DNA from 2 places in the Ralstonia flatus genome. Region 2 is predicted to be linked to the other one. Evidence: predicted binding sites of a transcription regulator. Region 2 holds the regulator's gene; the other holds the start of a gene.
The links. Region 2 encodes LexA, which represses DNA repair genes until DNA is damaged. Its sites were predicted from a motif close to ACTGTATNNNNATACAGT; they were not measured.
Positions count from the first base shown of each region.

Region 1: a site for LexA is predicted at 1,648-1,665, ahead of recA (recombinase RecA). Genes of this name have one in related genera too.

Region 1 is NZ_CAUDLI010000005.1:357,139-362,602, reverse strand. It holds gene recX (recombination regulator RecX) at 1-339, opposite strand, end outside; gene recA (recombinase RecA) at 436-1,494, opposite strand; gene R2676_RS14500 (response regulator) at 1,760-2,473, shown strand; gene R2676_RS14495 (sensor histidine kinase) at 2,466-4,046, shown strand; gene R2676_RS14490 (DUF4212 domain-containing protein) at 4,043-4,354, shown strand; gene R2676_RS14485 (MFS transporter) at 4,568-5,464, shown strand, end outside.
Region 2 is NZ_CAUDLI010000017.1:12,532-17,995, forward strand. It holds gene R2676_RS25835 (nuclear transport factor 2 family protein) at 181-573, opposite strand; gene R2676_RS25840 (dipeptidase) at 706-2,436, shown strand; gene R2676_RS25845 (cupin domain-containing protein) at 2,459-2,770, shown strand; gene R2676_RS25850 (hypothetical protein) at 3,113-3,298, opposite strand; gene lexA (transcriptional repressor LexA) at 3,418-4,068, opposite strand; gene R2676_RS25860 (ferredoxin--NADP reductase) at 4,322-5,098, shown strand; gene R2676_RS25865 (asparaginase) at 5,236-5,464, shown strand, end outside.

The sequences.
Region 1 (5,464 bases), on a different contig from region 2:
GCGCTTTTCCCACAAGGCTTTGGCTCGCGCCGCCTCCGTACTTTGCAGTAGCGCCTTGACCTCGCCCAGGGTTTCTTCGCCGAGTTGATGGGTTTTCAGCTCCTGCATCAGACGAGCCGTACCGTAACGGCCAGCGCGGCGGTGCACCATGCTCTCGGCAAAGCGCGTGTTGGAGAGCCAATTCTCGCCTTCCAGCCAATCCAGCAGCGCGTCGACCTCTTCGACGGACTCGGCGTGCGGCACCAACTTACGGCGCAATTCGACGCGACTGTGCTCGCGCCGAGACAGATAGCCCAGCGCACGAGCCTTCAGCGATAACGGTGGGCGCGGCAACGGCATACGATTTCAGGCTCAAAAAGAAAACGCCCGCCGTTGGGGGACGGCAGGCGTATGAAGCTCGATAGAGCCGTCGATCTGCGCCGACGGCCAACCCAATTACTCTTCTCCGATTTCCTCGGCCACTGCGACGGCGCCCATCGGCGTCACGCCCAGTGCTTCGCGGACCTTGTTCTCGATGTCACGGGCGAGGTCCGGGTTCTCGCGCAGGTATTCACGGCAGTTGTCACGGCCTTGGCCGATGCGCTCGCCACCGTAGCTGTACCAGGCGCCAGACTTTTCAACGATCTTGGCTTCCACACCGAGGTCGATGATTTCGCCTTCGCGCGACACACCCTGGCCATAAAGGATGTCGAAAATGGCTTCGCGGAACGGCGGCGCCACCTTGTTCTTGACGACCTTGACCTTGGTTTCGTTGCCAACGACGTCGTCGCCCTTCTTGATCGAGCCGATACGGCGGATGTCCAGACGCACCGAAGCGTAGAACTTCAGTGCGTTACCACCCGTGGTCGTTTCCGGCGAGCCGAACATCACACCGATCTTCATGCGGATCTGGTTGATGAAGATGACCATGCAATTGGTCTTCTTGATGGTGCCGGTCAGCTTGCGCAACGCCTGGCTCATCAGACGTGCCTGCAGGCCGGGCAGCGCGTCGCCCATTTCGCCTTCAATTTCAGCCTTCGGCACCAGCGCGGCCACCGAATCGATGACGATCAGGTCGACCGAGCCCGAGCGCACCAGCGCGTCGGCAATTTCCAGAGCCTGTTCACCCGTATCCGGCTGGGAGATCAGCAGGTCCGGCACGCTGACGCCAATCTTGTCGGCGTAAGTGACGTCGAGCGCATGTTCTGCGTCGATGAAGGCACAAGTGCCGCCCAGCTTCTGCATCTCGGCAACCACTTGCAGTGTCAGCGTGGTCTTACCCGACGATTCCGGACCGTAGATTTCAATGACGCGGCCGCGCGGCAGACCGCCAACGCCCAGCGCCACGTCCAACCCGAGCGAACCCGTCGACACGACCTGGACCGGCTCGACCTCGGCGTCGCCCATCTTCATGATGGAGCCCTTGCCGAACTGCTTTTCGATCTGCGCGAGCGCGGCAGCCAGCGCCTTCTGCTTTTCTGCGCTCATCGCGGCTGCCTTCTTACCGTCTTCCATGGTCGTCCTTCGTGCAAATTGGTGTATAAATGGGCCGCAAGGGCTTGCGATTCCAGCGGTTGCCTGCAACAACGGGCCGCTGGCTGATTGCCCCGACGCGACCCATTCCATGACTTTAGCGCCGCCAAGACTACAGCACCGCGAATTCGGAGTACTGTATAAAAAACCAGTGGTTTTGACAAGTCTCCAGATCAGTTGTCGCGCGAAAACAATGTAGCGGGCGGGATGGGCAAGACATCTTGCCCGGCATCGCGGGGAGACACGCATGCGCATCCTGATTGCCGAAGACGACGCCACGCTGGCTGACGGGCTTACACGCTCGCTGCGCCAGGCGGGCTATGCCGTCGACCAAGCCTCCGACGGGGCGACTGCCGACGCGGCGCTGTCCGCGCAGACGGCCCAGACCTATGACCTGCTGATTCTCGACGTGGGCCTGCCCCGTATGTCGGGGCTGGAGGTCCTCAAGCGCCTGCGTTCGCGGGGGGCCATGCTGCCGGTGCTGATCCTGACCGCCGCGGACAGCGTGGAAGAACGCGTCAAGGGCCTAGACCTGGGCGCCGACGATTACATGGCCAAACCGTTCGCGCTGTCCGAGCTGGAAGCACGCGTGCGTGCGCTGGTGCGACGCGGCACGGGCGGCGGCGCCACACTCGTGCGCCACGGGCCGCTGGCATTCGACCAGGTCGGGCGCATTGCCTATATCCATGACCAAGTGGTGGAACTCTCGGCGCGCGAGATCGGGCTGCTGGAGATTCTGCTGGCGCGCGTCGGCCGCCTGGTGTCGAAAGAGCAGCTGGTCGACCACCTCTGCGGCTGGGGCGAGGAAGTGAGCAACAACGCCATCGAGGTCTACATCCACCGGCTGCGCAAAAAGATCGAAGTGGAAGGCATCCGTATCGCGACCGTGCGCGGGCTGGGCTATTGCCTGGAACGCATGGCCACGCCAGCGACCACCACCGCAGCCGCTGCCCATGGGTGATCGGCTGGCCTGGCCGTGGCGTCGGCATCGCGCATCGCTGCGCGAACGTGCCGGCACGGCGCCAGGGGCAGACGACCGCGATGACGGAGGCGATGGCGGCGGCAGCCTCACCGACACCCTCCCCCACCTCGAAGACGACGCCACGCGGCCCGTCGCCCGATCCCTCTTCGGCGAAATTCTCGACTGGATGCTCGCGCCGCTGCTGTTGCTGTGGCCGATGAGCATTGCGGTGACGTACCTGGTGGCCAAGTCGATTGCGAATGCGCCATACGATCGCGCGCTGGAATCGAGCGCGATCGTGCTCAGCCAGCAACTGCGCGAAGTCAACGGACGCGTGACGCTGCAGTTGCCGATCTCGGCGCGTGAGATTTTGCGTGCGGACGAAACCGACAACATCTATTACCAGGTGCTCGGCACCAACGGCGAGTTTGTCTCCGGGGACCGCGACCTCCCGCTGCCGCCCGAAGAAGACGCCAACGCGGGCGGCCTCGTGCAGCTGCGCGACGACCACATCCACGGCACAGAGATTCGGGTCGCGTATACCTTCGTGCAGCGGCCGGGCTCCGGCGACAAGCCCGCGCTGGTGCAGGTGGCGGAGACGCTCGACAAGCGCGCGCAACTGGCCAACGAAATCATCAAGGGCGTGATCCTGCCGCAGTTCGTGATCCTGCCGTTGGCGGTGATCCTGGTGTGGTTTGGACTGACGCGCGGGCTAGCGCCGCTCAACGCGATTCAGGAACGCATTCGCGCGCGCAACCCGGGCGACACCAGCCCCATCGACGAAGGCGCCGCGCCGCAGGAACTGACGCCGCTGGTGGCGTCGTTTAATGATTTGCTCGGGCGGCTGGAGCAATCGGTGCATACGCAGAAGCGTTTCATTGCGGATGCCGCGCATCAGATGAAGACGCCGCTGGCGGGTCTGCGCATGCAGGCCGAGCTGGCACAGCGCGAACAGTCGCCCGACGAACTGCGCCGCACGCTCGCGCACATCGCCGACAGTTCGGATCGCACCGCGCACCTCGTCAAGCAGCTGCTTTCGCTCGCGCGCATGGAAAACATGGGCACCACCGACGGTATGGTGCCGCTGGATATCTGCGCGCTGTCGCGCCAGGTGGTGGCCGACTGGCTGCCCAAGGCGTGGGCCAAGCAGATCGACCTCGGCTTCGAAGAGCCGGGGCCGCCCGTCACGATTTCGGGCAACGCGACGATGCTCGCTGAGATGCTCAACAACTTGCTCGACAACGCGATCCGCTACACGCCGGACGGCGGACATGTCACCGTGCGCGTGACCACCGCGCCGTTCGAGCCGTTCGTCTTCATCGACGTGGATGACACCGGCCCCGGCATCCCCGTGGCCGAGCGCGAACGCGTGATGCAGCGCTTTTACCGCATCCTCGGCACGCAGGCCGAAGGCAGCGGGCTGGGTCTGGCCATCGTGCGCGAAATCGTGCAGCAGCACGGCGGCGACATCGAGGTGCTCGACAACGTGTATCAGGCGTCGCCGCGGCTGGCGGGGGCGCGCTTTCGCATCACGCTGCACCGCGCCTCGTCCGGCGAAGAGGCCACCGCATGAGCATCACGCCCGGAACGCCGGCGCGCCGCCGGTGGATTGCCAACATGCGCTGGATCACGGCGCTGCTCGCGGTGTGGTTTGTGGTGACGTTCGTGATCGCGTTTTTTGCACGCGACCTGTCGATGCACGTCTTCAACTCGGACTGGACCTTCGCGTACTGGGTCGGCGCGCAGGGTGCGCCCATCGTCTATGTGCTGATTACGGTCGTCTATGCATGGCGCACGAATCGCGCCGCGGATGCTGCATCGCGGGATGCCGATGCGCCGCGCGAAGGTGCCTCTCCGCCTCCCGCGCCACCCTCCATTTGATGCGCCGAAGCATACGAGTCGTGCTGTCGCGCTAGGCGCACATCTGAGCGTATACCCCGATGCAATTGGGTCGTTTGCCGGGTGTTTGTGTCAGAACGCAGTAAGTTTCGCTTTCCACAATCGCTCACAATTCCGCGGGCAAAGGGGCGGTGATGCGTTGCCTTGTCATGTCCATGCCCAGCGGGACGACCTACGAAAAGAACAGGAGACAACATGGCAACCGTGCAAAGTGCACCGAACACGCCTGTCGGGCGTGTGCAGCCCGCGCCCATGACGAAGGAGGAGAAGAAGGTCATCTTCGCCTCGTCGCTGGGAACGGTGTTCGAGTGGTACGACTTTTATCTCTACGGCTCGTTGGCGGCCATCATCGCCAAGCAGTTCTTCTCGGGGCTGGACCCCACGGCGGGCTTCATCTTTGCGCTGCTGGCGTTTGCCGCCGGCTTCCTGGTGCGCCCGTTCGGCGCGCTGGTGTTCGGCCGTCTGGGCGACATGATCGGGCGCAAGTACACGTTCCTGGTCACCATCGTCATCATGGGTACGTCGACGTTCATCGTCGGCCTGCTTCCGTCATACGGCACGATTGGCGTTGCCGCGCCGATCATCCTGATCGCGCTGCGCATGCTGCAAGGCCTGGCGCTGGGCGGTGAGTACGGCGGCGCTGCCACGTATGTCGCCGAGCATGCCCCGCACGGCCGCCGCGGCGCGTACACGTCGTGGATCCAGACGACGGCCACGCTGGGCCTGTTCCTGTCGCTGGTCGTCATCCTGGCCGTGCGCGAGCTGACCGGCAAGGCGTTCGACGACTGGGGCTGGCGCATTCCGTTCCTGGTCTCGATCCTGCTGCTCGCCACGTCGGTGTACATCCGCCTGTCGATGAGCGAATCGCCGGCATTCCAGAAGATGAAGGCCGAGGGCAAGACCTCCAAGGCTCCGCTGACGGAAGCGTTCGGCCAATGGCGCAACCTGAAGATCGTGATCCTGGCGCTGATCGGCCTGACCGCCGGCCAGGCTGTGGTCTGGTACACGGGCCAGTTCTACGCGCTGTTCTTCCTCACGCAGGTGCTGAAGGTCGACGCCTTCACGGCCAACGTGCTGATTGCCGTGGCGCTC
Region 2 (5,464 bases):
GTACTGCCTCATAGAGACACGGGTGAGTATTCCCGCGAAACCGCCGTTAAGGCGCGTCCAGCCTGTATCGGTGAGTCAGATTGTGATTCTGGTTGTCGTGGGTTCGAATCCCATCAGTCACCCCAAAGTTTCAGTAAAAAAGCCCGCTTTTGCGGGCTTTTTTACGTCTGGGCGCAATGTCTATGCGTCAGCGACCACCGTGCCTTGGTGGTACACAACCTTCCAGCCATCCGCCGTTCGCCGCCACAACGTCGCCCGCCGTGTCGTCCGGTTCGACTGCACCAGGGTGTAGGTCAGCAAGTAGTTGTCCGGTGCAATCTCCTGGCAGCGGAAATCACGCGTTTGCCAGAAATCCTCGCCGATATGGCCGTGCCGCGCATCGAGAACGCCGAGCACATAGCTGCGGCTGTAGCGCTGGCCCGAGGCACCGGTTTCCCAGAAATCTTCCGTGGTCATGCGCTCGAAGTCTTCGCGGCGCGTGCCGAATTCCGGGCGATGGAAAATGGGCTCACGCCGGCGCAGTTCTTCCAGCACGTTCAGCAGACCGGGGGCGGTATCCAGAGACGGTTCCATGCGGCAAGCCTCCTGGGAAAGCTCCAAGCATACTGCGCAACTGGCGTGGTTTAACGTTTTTCGCGGTGCACAATGCGTAGCTGGCACTTCGCCCCTATGATGGCGCCTTCGCCTTTTCCGGAATCCACTTCGATGCAACGCACTGCCCGTATTGGCCTGTCTTCGCTGACGATCGCACTGTCGCTGGCTTGCGGCGCCGGCGCCTTTGCCGCCACGCTTCAGAAACCGCAACTCGACGCGCTGCTCGCCGCCGAACAATCCAAGGCATCGGCTGACCTGAACAGCTTTCTCGCGGCAGCCGCGAAGGCCGATCCGCAAGTTGCAGGCAGTGTCGCCGCGTATCAGAAGAAAGCCCCGCTTGCCGGCGATGACCTCGTCAATATCGGGCGCCTGCTGGGTCTGTACAACCGCCTGCACAACCAGCAGGCCGTGATTGCTTCGATCGAGAAGATGGTCGCGCTGCCGACAGTGCGCGACGACAAGATTCCGCAGTACGAAAACCCCGCCATTGTCGCGTTTGGCAAGCTGGTCGAAGGCATGGCGCGCGACTTCGGCCTGAAATACCGCAACGTCGACAACCGCGTCTTTGAAGTCACGCTGCCCGGCACCGGCTCGGACGAATTCGGCATCCTGACCCACGCCGACGTCGTGCCCGCAAAGGCTGAGGAATGGGTGCTCGGCGACGGCACCAAGCTCGATCCGTTCAAGGTCACGCGTGTCGGCAATCTGCTGTACGGCCGCGGCACGATTGACGACAAGGGCTCGATTGCCGCCGCGATGTACGCCATGAAAACCGTCAAGGACAGCGGCGTGCCGCTCGCCCGGACCATCCGCCTGATGATCGAAACCACCGAGGAAACCGGGGGCGACGGCATGAAGTATTACCGTGAGCACACGCAATTGCCTGCGTACAACATCGTGCTCGACAGCAAGTATCCGGCCGTGGTCGCGGAGAAAGGTTCGGGTGCGCTCAAGGTGTTCTTTCCCGCGCAGCCTGCCGATGCTTCGCATACGGCCATCGTTTCGATGACGGGTGCGGCGTCGGCCAGCTCCATCCCGCAAACGGCCACCGCCACGCTCAAGGGTGGGGATCTGGGCGTGGCCGCCGCCGCGCTCGAAGCCAAACGCGACGCGTTTGTGAACAGCCTCGCGGCGCAAGGCAAGTTCTCGATCGACATCGCGCGCACGGCGGACAGCATCGTCGTGAAGGTGACCGGCACGTCGGCGCACGGCTCGCGTCCGGAAGAGGGCGTCAACCCGCTGCCGCGCCTGGCGCTGTTCCTGCGCGCAGCCGATCTTGGCTTGGCAGACAACGCCTACGCCCACGCCGTGCGGTATCTGACTGATGTGTACGGCACCGATTACCTCGGCAACACCATGGGCGTCGCCTACAAGGACGACTTCATGGGTCCACTGACCATTTCACCCACCGTGATCGGTGACAAGAATGGCCGCGTGGAGGTGACCGCCAACGTGCGCATGCCGCGCGGCAAAACGCCCGACGCACTGCGCGGCGAGATCGCCGGCAAGATCAACGCGTGGGCCAACGCCAACCATGTCGCCCTCGAGATCAACCACGACCAGGGCAACTGGATGGCGCGCGATCCGAAGGGCGCGTGGTTGTCGACGCTGCTCAACATTTACGGCGACACCACGGGCCTCGATGCCAAGCCCGTGCCGACGGCCGGCAGCACGACGGCCAAGCTGATGCCGAACGCCATCAATTTCGGCCCCGCCATGCCGGGCAAGAAATACACCGCGCACAACGCCAACGAGTACAAGGAGGTGCCGGACCTCGACCTCGATATGCAGATGTTCACCGAGATGCTGGTGCGCATCGGCAATCTCCCGTCGATGCAATAACCGACACCGACGGGCGATCGCCATGAACATCATCCGCGCCAAATCGTTCACTGCCGAGCGTGCCTGGGGCGCGCTCGATATTGCCAATATGGGCGGCATTACCACGCGCCTGCACTGGACGGACCAGCCTTATCGCTGGCACGTAAACGATGGCGAGGAAGTGTTCGTGGTGCTCGACGGCACGGTCGACATGCATTACCGCGAAGCCGGCGAAGAGAAGGTCGCCACGCTGCAGCCCGGCGACATCTTTTTTGCCGGTGTCGGCTGCGAGCACGTGGCGCATCCGCGCGGCGAGGCACGGATTCTCGTTGTCGAAAAAGCGGGGAGTGTTTAGAGCCCCCGGCCGCCGCAGCGAAAAAAAAAAGCCCGCAATCTGCGGGCTTCGAATTCAGCGATCTCATTGCCCCTGAGGGCACTGGCAATACTACTGTCACGTACGCCAAACAACATCGGGGTAAACGTCCGTTTTGCTGGCGGAACACCGTCGAATGTGCCTCTGCGTCAACTTCCGGACAGAAAAAACAGCCCGCTCAAACGGCGGGCCGAAAATCAGTTGAAGAAAGCCCTGTCCTCAGGGCACCGCAAGTGTATGAAATCAGTTGCGGCGGCAGCATTGGGGTATGCCCTGATCGGGCGCCGCAACGCGCTTTGCGGCTCTTGCCCGTCGTTCTTTTCCTCAGCAGCTTTCGGCTCCGGCGGCACGTGAGGCCACCGGGATCGCATCCAGCATGCGGCAGATGGCGGCCATGCTGCCGACCATCGTACGGCGCTGCTCCCCCTGATAGATGCGCACGCCCTGGGTTTGGCGGAAGGGCACCGGCTGTACCGGGCGGCGGCGGGAAGACATCGATCCGAGTCGCATGGCAGACCTCGTGAGTTCGGGTGGAAAAGCGAGTGGCAAGACTCCGCCCTGGCGAGCCCGTGGCTCACCTCCAGGTTGGATCAAACAGCGAAGATTTGGCGCGGAGATGCGCCGAAGACTTATGGAGCGGCAGGCCTGATCAGACCGACGGCCAAGCCCTCCAGGTGAAACTCATCACGATCCAGATCAACGTGGATCGGTTCGAAATCCGGATTCTCGGCAATCAGTTCGACATGGCGGCCCTTGCGCTGGAAGCGCTTGACCGTCACGTCGTCGCCAAGTCGGGCCACGACGATCTTGCCGTTGGTGGCTTCGGCGGCTCGTTGCACGGCCAGGAGGTCGCCATCCAGAATGCCGGCGTCGCGCATGCTCATGCCGCGCACCTTCAACAGAAAATCGGGCTGCGCCGAGAACAGCGACGGATCGACCTGATACTGGCGATCGATGTGCTCTGCAGCCAGGATCGGACTACCGGCGGCCACGCGGCCCACCAGCGGGAGTGTCAGTTGCATCAACCCCATCGACGGCAGCGAGAACTGATGCTGCGCCGTGTCGCCTGCCGCCCGCAGCCGAATGCCACGCGAGGCGCCCGGCGTCAGTTCGATCACGCCCTTGCGTGCCAGCGCGCGCAGGTGTTCCTCGGCCGCATTGGGCGACGAGAAGCCGAACTCCGCGGCGATCTCGGCGCGCGTGGGCGGAAAGCCCGTGCGCTGGATCGTCTGGCGGATCAGGTCGTAAATCTGCTGTTGGCGGGGGGTGAGGGTGGCCATTGGCGTACTGTATATTTGAACAGGTGCTGTGATTTTATACAGTGACGCAGGAAGCGCAAGTGATTTTGTTGTGACCTGTTGCGCGCGCGCCCAGTCCTTCTGATCGGCGTCAAAACCTACGCGACTGGTTAGAAGCTTATGCGCAATCCATGCAGGCGCGGCCGCAGGGAATCGCATAAAATCAAGGCCTTGACCGATTTTTGCATCGCCACATAACCCGATTGAGCTTCATTGGGTTGGCCCGAATGTCACCATGTCCGCCTTCAATCAAGAGACCGTTCTGAGCGTCCATCACTGGAATGACTCGCTGTTCAGCTTCAAGACCACGCGCGACCAGGCGCTGCGCTTCCATAACGGCCACTTCGTCATGATCGGGCTGGAGGTTGAAGGCAAGCCGCTGATGCGCGCCTACAGCATCGCAAGCCCGAACTACGAAGAGCACCTCGAGTTCTTCAGCATCAAGGTGCAAAACGGTCCGCTGACGTCGCGACTGCAGCATCTGAAGGTGGGCGACAAGCTGCTGGTGAGCAAGAAGCCCGTCGGCACGCTCGTGCTGGATGACCTGCTGCCCGGCAAGAACCTGTACCTGTTCGGTACCGGCACGGGTCTCGCGCCGTTCATGAGCATCATCCAGGACCCGGATACCTACGAGCGCTTCGAGAAGGTCGTGCTGCTGCACGGTGTGCGCCAGGTGAGTGAATTGGCTTATGCCGACTTCATTACCAGCGAGCTGCCGAACAACGAATTCTTCGGCGATCAGGTGCGCGAGAAACTGATCTACTACCCCACCGTCACGCGCGAACCGTTCCGCAACATGGGGCGCCTGACGGACCTCGTCGACAGCGGCAAGCTGTCTGCCGACATCGGCCTGCCCCCGATGGACCCTGCAGTCGACCGCGCCATGATCTGCGGCAGCCCGGCCATGCTGGAAGACACCTGCAAGCTGCTCGACGCCCGCGGTTTCAAGATCTCGCCACGTATGGGCGAAGCGGGCGACTACGTGATCGAGCGCGCCTTCGTCGAGAAATAATCGATACGGCTTCTGCTGCAAACGCCGGCCTGTGTGCCGGCGTTTTGTTTTTGTGGGCGCCCCGGGCAATCCCGCGTCGGCAAAGGCGCGGCGGGCGGCTACAATGCGCGCCTTGCCCACCACGCATGTCTGCAACGATGTCCTTGCCTACCATCGCCATCCTCGCCACCGGCGGCACGATCGCCGGCTCTGCCGACGACGCTGGCTCCGCCGCACGCTATCGCGCTGGCGCCGTCCCCATCGATCAACTGCTCGCGGCCAGCAAGCTTGGCTTGGAGCGCCTCGCCAACGTGCGTGCCGAGCAGGTCGCACAGATCGACAGCAAGGACCTGACGTTCGACGTATGGGAAAAGCTGGTGGCCCGTA